2 regions of the Rhizobium sp. RU35A genome follow, and region 2 is predicted to be linked to the other one. Evidence: predicted binding sites of a transcription regulator. Region 2 holds the regulator's gene; the other holds the start of a gene.
The links. Region 2 encodes HrcA, which represses chaperone genes, less so after heat shock. Its sites were predicted from a motif close to GTTAGCACTCNCNNNNNGNGAGTGCTAAC; they were not measured.
Positions count from the first base shown of each region.

Region 1: groES (co-chaperone GroES) is a predicted target of HrcA. The motif match lies at 2,708-2,736, and genes of this name have one in related genera.

Region 1 covers NZ_FTMR01000001.1:648,228-653,083, reverse strand. The annotation lists gene F3H95_RS03370 (alpha/beta hydrolase) at 1-574, shown strand, start outside; gene groL (chaperonin GroEL) at 645-2,282, opposite strand; gene groES (co-chaperone GroES) at 2,354-2,650, opposite strand; gene chrA (chromate efflux transporter) at 2,849-4,174, shown strand; gene F3H95_RS03350 (TIGR01459 family HAD-type hydrolase) at 4,287-4,856, shown strand, end outside.
Region 2 covers NZ_FTMR01000012.1:57,939-62,794, forward strand. The annotation lists gene hemW (radical SAM family heme chaperone HemW) at 1-1,049, opposite strand, end outside; gene rdgB (RdgB/HAM1 family non-canonical purine NTP pyrophosphatase) at 1,053-1,697, opposite strand; gene F3H95_RS22255 (VOC family protein) at 1,707-2,114, opposite strand; gene rph (ribonuclease PH) at 2,127-2,843, opposite strand; gene hrcA (heat-inducible transcriptional repressor HrcA) at 3,018-4,106, shown strand; gene grpE (nucleotide exchange factor GrpE) at 4,218-4,850, shown strand.

The DNA.
Region 1 (4,856 bases), on a different contig from region 2:
TCTTGAAAACGTTTCGGCCGCAGGCTTTTCACTCGGCGGCTATACCGCGCTGGCCCTGGCCGGCGCCATCACCGAGGTTGAGCGGATGATGGCGTTCGTGGCGGCGCATCCCGAAACCGGCGGGCCGCAGGAAATGCCGGATCTGGCCGCGCAGATCGAACCGCTCCTCTCTTCCAGCGCCGTCTTTCGGGCCTCCTGGGAAAGACAGTCTCACGACTACCGCGACGAACGGATACGGGCCGTCGTCACCATGGCAGCGGCGCCGCCGGTGCGCGGCTTCACGGAGACAAGCCTGCGCGCCCTTCACCTGCCGGTCACGCTCCTTTGCGGCGAGGCGGATCGCGAAGCGCCCTACGATCTCTGCTCGGCCTGGCTGAACGAGCGCCTGCCCAGCAGCCGGCTCATCAGCCTTGGCAAGGACGTCGGCCATTACACGCTTTTGCCGGTGGGGACCGAGACGGCCGCGCGTTCCGGCAGCCCTTACTGGTCGGATATGCCGGGCGTCGTGAGGGCAGAGGTTCATGCAAACGCCGTGGACCTGACGCTGGCGGCCATTCGGGCACCATCAGCCTGATCGCCGATCGGGCAACAAAAAAGGGCGACCCGAGGGCCGCCCTTCGTAACGCGATGCCGGAAGGCTGGACTTAGAAGTCCATGCCACCCATGCCGCCCATGCCGCCAGCCGGCATGGCCGGAGCGTCCTTCTTCGGCAGTTCGGCGATCATGGCTTCCGTCGTGATCAGCAGCGAAGCAACCGAAGCAGCGTTCTGCAGAGCGGTGCGAACAACCTTGACCGGGTCAACGATACCCATGGCGATCATGTCGCCATACTCGGAGGTCTGAGCGTTGTAGCCGAAGTTGTCGTCGTTCTTTTCGAGGATCTTGCCAACAACGATCGAAGCTTCGTCACCGGCGTTGTCTGCGATCTGGCGAACCAGCGACTGCAGGGCGCGGCGAACGATGTTGATGCCGGCTTCCTGGTCGTCGTTTGCGCCCTTGACCGAGATCTTCGTGGAGGAACGCAGCAGAGCGGTACCACCGCCCGGTACGATGCCTTCCTGAACGGCCGCGCGGGTTGCGTTCAGAGCGTCGTCGATGCGGTCCTTGCGCTCCTTCACTTCGACTTCCGTTGCACCGCCGACGCGGATCACGGCAACGCCGCCAGCGAGCTTGGCAAGACGTTCCTGCAGCTTTTCGCGGTCGTAGTCGGAGGTGGTTTCTTCGATCTGGGCCTTGATCTGGGCAACGCGGCCTTCGATGTCAGCCTTCTGGCCGTTGCCATCGACGATCGTGGTGTTTTCCTTGGAGATCGAAACCTTCTTGGCGCGGCCGAGCATGTCGAGCGTGACGTTCTCGAGCTTGATGCCGAGATCTTCGGAGATCACGGTACCGCCGGTCAGGATGGCGATGTCTTCCAGCATGGCCTTGCGGCGATCGCCGAAGCCCGGAGCCTTGACGGCAGCAATCTTCAGGCCGCCACGCAGCTTGTTGACGACGAGCGTTGCAAGAGCTTCGCCTTCGACGTCTTCAGCGATGATGACGAGCGGCTTGCCGGTCTGGACGACGGCTTCGAGAACCGGCAGCATGGCCTGAAGGTTCGACAGCTTCTTCTCGTGCAGGAGAATGAAGGCGTCTTCCAGGTCAGCAACCATCTTTTCCGGGTTGGTGACGAAGTAGGGCGACAGGTAACCGCGGTCGAACTGCATGCCTTCGACGACTTCGAGTTCGGTCTCGGCGGTCTTGGCTTCTTCAACCGTGATGACGCCTTCGTTGCCGACCTTCTGCATGGCTTCCGCGATGTCGCGGCCAACCTGCGTGTCGCCGTTTGCGGAGATCGTGCCGACCTGGGCAACTTCTTCCGAGGTGTTGATCTTCTTGGCCTTGGCCTGGAGATCCTTCACGACTTCGGCAACGGCGAGATCGATGCCGCGCTTCAGGTCCATCGGGTTCATGCCGGCAGCAACGGCCTTCTGGCCTTCGCGAACGATGGCCTGGGCCAGAACGGTTGCGGTGGTGGTGCCGTCGCCTGCGATGTCGTTGGTCTTCGAAGCAACTTCGCGGACCATCTGGGCGCCCATGTTCTCGAACTTGTCTTCCAGTTCGATTTCCTTGGCAACCGATACGCCGTCCTTGGTGATGCGCGGAGCGCCGAAGGACTTGTCGATGACGACGTTACGACCCTTCGGGCCGAGCGTTACCTTGACGGCATCAGCGAGAATGTCGACGCCACGCAGCATCTTTTCGCGCGCGGTGCGGCCGAATTTGACTTCTTTAGCAGCCATGTGAAAACTCCCTTGGGCTTATCAAGCCCGCTGTCGTTCAATCTTGAGGTGGAGAGGCCTTCGGCCGAAAATCAGCCGATGATGCCCATGATGTCGGCTTCCTTCATGATGAGAAGGTCAACGCCGTCGAGCTTGACTTCCGTGCCGGACCACTTGCCGAACAGAACGCGGTCGCCGACCTTCACGTCGAGCGCAACCAGCTCGCCGTTTTCCTTGCGGGCGCCCGGACCAACAGCGATGACTTCGCCTTCTGCCGGCTTTTCCTTGGCGGTGTCGGGAATGATGATGCCGCCCTTGGTCTTTTCTTCAGACTCGACGCGACGAACGACAACGCGGTCGTGCAGCGGGCGGAAATTGGTGCTTGCCATTGTCTAATCCCTCGATCAAATGACATAGGCGGGTTCAAAGTTTCCCGCGATGATGTTGTTAGCACTCCCATCTGGTGAGTGCCAGCGCCGTTGAGATAAGATTGGAGCCTGTATGAGTCAAGAACGGGGCCCAGAAATTTTATCCTGCGGCGGAACCTTTTCCCTTGTGGTTCTTTCCCCGTGCGGCTGCCTGAGCGCATGAATGAACCTGCTCCGTCGTTCGGCGCGCTGACGCTGGCCTTTGCGCGTATCGGTTGCCTCTCGTTTGGCGGGCCGGCGGCGCAGATCGCCATGATGCATCGCGTCTGCGTCGAGGAAAAAGGCTGGATCCGCGAGGACCGCTATCTGCATGCGCTGAACTACTGCATGCTGCTGCCCGGCCCGGAGGCGCAGCAGCTCGCCACCTATATCGGCTGGCTGACGCATGGGGTGCGCGGCGGGATCGTTGCCGGCCTCCTGTTCGTGCTGCCGGGGCTTGCCGTCATCATCGGCCTTTCCACCGCCTATGCGCTCTATCAGGACGCCGGCTGGCTGTCCGGCCTGTTCTTCGGCCTGAAGGCCGCGGTGCTGACCATCGTGCTGGAGGCGGTGCTCAGGCTTTCCCGCCGCACGCTGAAGACCCGGTTCCTCCGGCTCCTGTCGGTTCTCGCCTTCCTGGCGCTCTTCGTGCTGGCCCTGCCGTTTCCGCTGGTGGTGGTGGTGGCCGGGCTTGCGGGCTATCTGCGCGCACGGAGGCTGCCGGCAGAACCTGCCGCTGCCGACCCGGTGGAGACCCGGCGCCCCCGGCCGCCGCTGGGCACGGCCCTGCTGCAGCTCGGTTTCTGGGTCCTCGTCTGGCAGTTGCCCTTCCTCGTCCTGTCGCCGGTGGCGGGCGCGGAAAGCCTGGCCGCCCTGTTTGCCTTCTTCTCGAAGATGGCGCTCGTCACCTTCGGCGGCGCCTATGCGGTGCTCGCCTATGTGGCGCAGGTGGCGGTCGAGAATTATGGCTGGCTGCGCCCCGGCGAGATGCTGGACGGACTGGCGCTGGCGGAAACCACGCCGGGGCCGCTGGTGCTGGTGCTTTCCTATGTCGGCTATCTCGTCGGTTTTCGCACGGTGCCGGGGCTCGAGCCGGTGATCGGCGGCATTCTCGGCGCGCTTCTGGTGGCCTGGGCCACCTTCGTGCCGAGCTTCATCTGGATCTTCGCCGGTGCGCCCTACATCGAGCGGCTGCGCGGCAAACCGCAGATTTCCGCAGCGCTGTCTGCCATCACCGCTGCCGTCGTCGGGGTCATTGCCAATCTGGCGCTGTGGTTCGGCCTGCATGTGCTGTTTGCCGATGTGCACCGTCTGCCGCTGTTTCCCGGATGGACGGGCGAGGGGGCGCCCGGCCTCTGGTGGCCGCGGCTGGCCTCGCTCGATCCGGCGGCGCTCATCCTCTTCCTCGTCTCGGCCATCCTGCTTCTGCGGCTGAAGATCGGCATGGTCAAGGTGCTCGGCCTCTGCGCGGCGGCCGGTCTCTTGTGGCGGCTGGCGGGGTTCTGACGGCGAGGCCGTGCCACGTGGCTGCAGCCGCAGTGTTCACAAGGAAACTCCTTGCCATCGGCCCCCAGCTTTGCCATGTCAGCGCATATCTTTTTCAAGGCACCGGATGACCATGGCAGACCGCATTCAGAATCTCAGCGCGATCACGGCGGGCTATCAGCTCGTGCTTTCGGATGTGTGGGGCGTGCTGCACAATGGCGTCGACGCCTTCCCGGCTGCCTGCGTGGCGCTGGCCGATGCGCGCAAGGCCGGCGTTACCGTGGTGCTGATCACCAATTCGCCGCGCCCCGCGCCGGGCGTCATCGACCAGCTGCGTGTGCTCGGCGTGCCGGATGAGGCCTATGACCGCATCGTCACCTCCGGCGACGTGACCCGCCGGCTGATCGCCGAGGGCCCGAACAGGGTGTTCCTGCTTGGCCCCGAACGCGACATGCCGCTGCTCGAGGGGCTGGACGTCACCGTCACCGGCGAGGAGTCGGCAGAGGCGATCGTCTGCACGGGCTTCTTCGATGACGAAAAGGAAGTGCCGGAAGATTATCACGACATGCTGAGCCGCTTTGTCGCCAGGGGCGCGCCGCTGATCTGCGCCAATCCGGATCTGGTGGTCGAGCGCGGCCATCGCATCATCCCCTGCGCCGGCGCCGTTGCCGCCTATTACGAACAGCTCGGCGGCTCAACCCGC
Region 2 (4,856 bases):
TCGCGGCCCGACAGTTCCCGCCAGCGGATGAGATCGATGCCCTCGCGCAGGCGAAGGCCCATCAGCAGCAGTTCGTCGGCCTGTTCGCTGCGGTCGAGCATTTCCTCGTCCACCATGCCGTGACCGGTCTGCTCCACCTGTTCCAGCCAGGCCTCGGGCTTGCGCTCCGTCGCGGTCGCAAGCTTCATGCCGCCGCGTGTCAGCCGGCCATGCGCGCCGGGGCCGATGCCGGCATAATCGCCATAGCGCCAGTAGGTCAGGTTGTGCCGGCTTTCGGCGCCGGGCTTTGCGTGGTTGGAAACCTCGTAGGCGGGCATGCCGAAGCCTTCGGTGATTGCCTGCGTCGCCTCGTAGAGCTCTGCCGACTGGTCGCCATCCGGCACCACCAGCTTGCCGGCCTTGTGCAGGCCGAAGAAGGGCGTGCCCTCCTCGATGGTCAGCTGATAGAGCGAGAGATGATCGACGGCATAGGACACCGCCTCCCGAAGCTCCGCTTCCCAGGCCTCTACCGTCTGGCCCGGCCGGGCATAGATCAGGTCGAAGCTCATGCGCGGAAAGATCTCGCGCGCCAGCCGGATCGCCTTCAGCGCGTCCGCCACGTCATGCAGTCGGCCGAGGAATTTCAGGTCGCGGTCGTTCAGCGCCTGCACGCCGAGCGACACCCGGTTGACGCCGGCGGCCCGGTAGCCCCGAAAACGCTCGGCCTCGACGCTGGAGGGATTGGCCTCCATCGTCACCTCGATGCCGGCCGGCACGTGCCAGCGCGCGGCAATGCCGTCGAGGATCGCCTCGACGGTCGCCGGCTCCATCAGCGAGGGCGTGCCGCCGCCCATGAAGATACTGGTGACGGTGCGCGGGCCAGACAGCGCCCGCATTGCATCCATTTCCCGGAGAAAGGCCGCCGCAAAGCGGGCCTGATCCACCGGCTGGTGGCGCACATGGCTGTTAAAGTCGCAATAGGGACACTTGGCCGCGCAGAACGGCCAGTGAACGTAAAGACCGAAGCCCGGTTCGCCGGTATCTTGCAAGAGAGGGGCGTCGGTCAGCAAGGGTCAGCCTTCCAGGCAGGTTTCGACAAAGATCTTGAAGGCGCGGGCACGGTGCGACAGCGCTTCCGCATCGCCACGCTTCCAGCCATGCTTTTCCTCGGCGCTCATTTCGCCGAAGGTGGTGTCATAGCCCTTCGGCTGGAAGATCGGGTCGTAGCCGAAACCGGCCATGCCGCGCGGGGCAGGGGCGATGACGCCTTCCACTTCGCCGCGGAACATTTCGGTGTGGCCATCCGGCCAGGCCAGGCAGAGCACGCTGACGAAGCGGGCGGTGCGGGTTTCAGGCGTCAGTGCACCCTTGTCGGCCAGTGCCTGCTCCACCTTGGCCATGGCCATGGCGAAATCGCGCGTGCCGTCCGCCGTCTCGGCCCAGTTGGCGGTATAGACGCCGGGTGCGCCATCGAGTGCGTCGATCACCAGACCGGAATCGTCCGACAGCGCGGGAAGGCCGGCGGCTTTCGCCGAGGCGAGCGCCTTGATCGCGGCGTTTTCTTCGAAGGTGGTTCCGGTCTCGTCGGGTTCCACGAAGTTCAGCTCTGCGGCCGACTTTGCCGAAAAGCCGAAGGGGCCGATCAGGTCGGCGATTTCGCGGATCTTGCCGGCATTGTGGCTGGCAACGATGATGGTGCGGCTATCGAGCTTGCGCATAGGCTTGTCCTATTCGAGATCCCACAGACGTGGCTCGGCGCATTCCAGGCTGTTTCCGGCAGGATCGCGGAAATAGATGGATCGGGCGCCGTTCGGCCAGGTGACGGTTGATTCCAGGGCAATGCCGGCCTGCTTCAGCGTATCGGCCATGGCATCGAGATCATTGCCGGTGACGCGGAAGCAGGCATGGCCCGGCCCCGTCGTGCCGTGTCGCGGAACGTCCAGGGAGCCTGATGGCAAGGGCTTCAGGGTTTCCACGGCATTGAAGATCAGCAATATGCCGGAGCCGCAACGATAGAAGATGTGCCGGTCGCCATTGCGCCGGATGGGGGCAAGCCCCAGCACGCCGCTATAAAAGGCTTCGGCCTTGTCGAGGTCGTCGACATAGAGGGCTGTTTCCAGCACGCCTTCGATCATCGTCGCCTCCCGTCAGGCAATCGCCTGCTTCTGCATCTCGACCAGTTCAGCCGTCCCGGCGGCGGCGAGATCGAGCAGGGTCAGAAGTTCGTCGCGCGAAAAGGGCTTGCCTTCGGCCGTGCCCTGGACTTCCACGATGCCGCCGGCCCCCGTCATGACGAAGTTGGCATCGGTTTCGGCGGCGGAATCCTCGAGATAATCGAGGTCGATTACCGGCTGGCCGGCGAAGATGCCGCAGGAAATGGCTGCGATGTGATCCTTCAGCACGCGCTCCACCTTCACCATGTTGCGGGCTTCCATCCACTTCAGGCAGTCATGCAGCGCAATCCAGGCACCGGTGATGGAGGCCGTGCGGGTGCCGCCATCGGCCTGGATGACGTCGCAATCCACGGTGATCTGGCGTTCGCCAAGTGCTTCCAGATCGACGACGGCGCGCAACGAACGACCGATCAGACGCTGGATTTCCTGGGTGCGGCCGCCCTGCTTGCCGGAGGCGGCCTCGCGCTTCATGCGCTCGCCGGTGGCGCGCGGCAGCATGCCGTATTCGGCCGTCACCCAGCCCTTGCCGGAATTGCGCAGCCACGGCGGCGTCTTGTCCTCAAGGCTTGCGGTCACCAGCACATGGGTGTCGCCGAACTTCACCAGACAGGAGCCCTCGGCATGCTTCGAAACATTGCGTTCGAAGCTGACTTTGCGCATCTGGTCGGTTTTTCTGCCTGAGGGTCGCATCTCGTTCTCCTGACGGTTCCGTGATGGCGTCTTACGGCGATGGGGGCGCTTTTGCAAAGAAAAACCGGGCGACGATCGGGCAGCATGCGACGGGCTTCGATTTCCCTTTTGCCAATGCGGCAAGACACACTATATTCGTGTCATCCAGGACAAAGATAAGGTGAAATGCGTCAGATGGGTCTTCATACATCGGGAGGAAGGGACGGTACTTCCATGCTCGATGAGCGCTCGCGCGAGATCTTCCGCCGCATCGTCGAGAGCTATCTGGAAACCGGAGAGCCGCTCGGCTCGCGCAATCTCTCGCGCCTCTTGCCCATGTCGCTGTCGCCAGCCTCCGTGCGCAACGTGATGAGCGATCTGGAAGAGCTTGGCCTCATCTATTCTCCGCATGTGAGCGCCGGCCGGCTGCCGACCCAGAGCGGGCTGCGCTTCTTCGTCGATGCCTTCATGCAGGTGGGCGATCTTTCGGTTGCCGAGCAGGAAAGCATCGAGCGGCAGATCCGCCCGCTCGACCGCACCCAGCCGATGGAAAGCCTGATGACGGAGGCGAGCCGGATGCTCTCCGGCGTGTCGCGCGGAGCCGGCATCGTCATCACCGCCAAGAGCGATACGGTGCTGAAGCATGTGGAATTCATCCGTCTGGAGCCGACCAAGGCGCTCGCCATTCTGGTCGGCGACCACAACCAGGTGGAAAACCGCATCATCGACCTGCCGGCCGGCGTCACCTCCTCGCAGCTGACGGAAGCGGCCAATTTCCTCAATGCGCATCTGGCCGGCCAGACGCTGCCGGAACTGCGCAGCCAGTTGCAGAGCTTGAAGCATCAGGTGCAGTCGGAGCTCGACACCCTGTCGCGTGATCTCGTTGAGCGGGGCCTTGCCATCTGGGCCGGTGACAGCGAGGAGGGCAAGCCCGCCCGCCTCATCGTGCGCGGCCGCGCCAACCTGCTCGAAGGCGTGGCGGACGGTCAGGACATCGACCGCCTGCGCCTGCTGTTCGACGATCTCGAGAAGAAGGACAGCCTGATCGAGATCCTCGATCTCGCCGAAAGCGGGCCGGGCGTGCGCATTTTCATCGGTTCGGAAAACAAGCTTTTCTCGCTTTCCGGCTCCTCGCTGATCGTTGCACCCTATCGCGACGAGGAGGACCGCATCGTCGGCGCCGTCGGCGTCATCGGTCCGACGCGGCTGAACTATGCGCGCATCGTGCCGATGGTGGACTATACCGCCCAGCTTCTCGCGCGCCTGACCCGCAAACCGCTCTAGTCCCATCGACCGCCGGTTCGAGGCTGTCGCCTTTGATCGGCTTCAGCCTTGATTTTTCGGGTGCAAACCTCGATATCGGGCTCAAATTTCAACCCTCTACCGGAGACCGTCATGACCGACGAAACCAACAAGAACGGACCTGACGCGGCAGAACAGGATCTTGCGGCCGAGGCCGTATCCGCTGCCCAGGATGAGCATGCGGCAGATGCCGCCGAGGCGCCGGCCCCCGATCCGATCGAGGCGCTGAAGGCGGAAAACCTGGAACTGCGCGACCGCTTCCTGAGGCTTGCCGCAGAAATGGACAATCTGCGTCGCCGCACCGAGCGCGACGTGAAGGATGCCAAGTCCTATGCCGTGACCGCGTTTGCCCGCGACATGCTGGCCGTATCCGACAATCTGCGCCGCGCGCTGGAGTCCATTCCCGCCGAAGCGACGGAAAGCGGCAATGCTGGCCTGACGGCGCTGATCGAAGGCGTCGACATGACCGAGCGCGCCATGCTGTCGGCGCTGGAGCGTCACGGCGTGCGCAAGCTGGAACCGGAAGGCCAGAAGTTCGATCCGAACTTCCATCAGGCGATGTTCGAAATTCCCAATACCACGGTGCCGAACAACACGGTGCTGCAGGTGGTGCAGGCCGGCTATGTCATCGGCGAGCGCGTGCTGCGGCCAGCCATGGTGGGCGTTTCCAAGGGCGGCCCGAAGGCGGATGCGCCGGCCGCCGAAGCCGAGGCCGACAAGGGCTGATGGCCC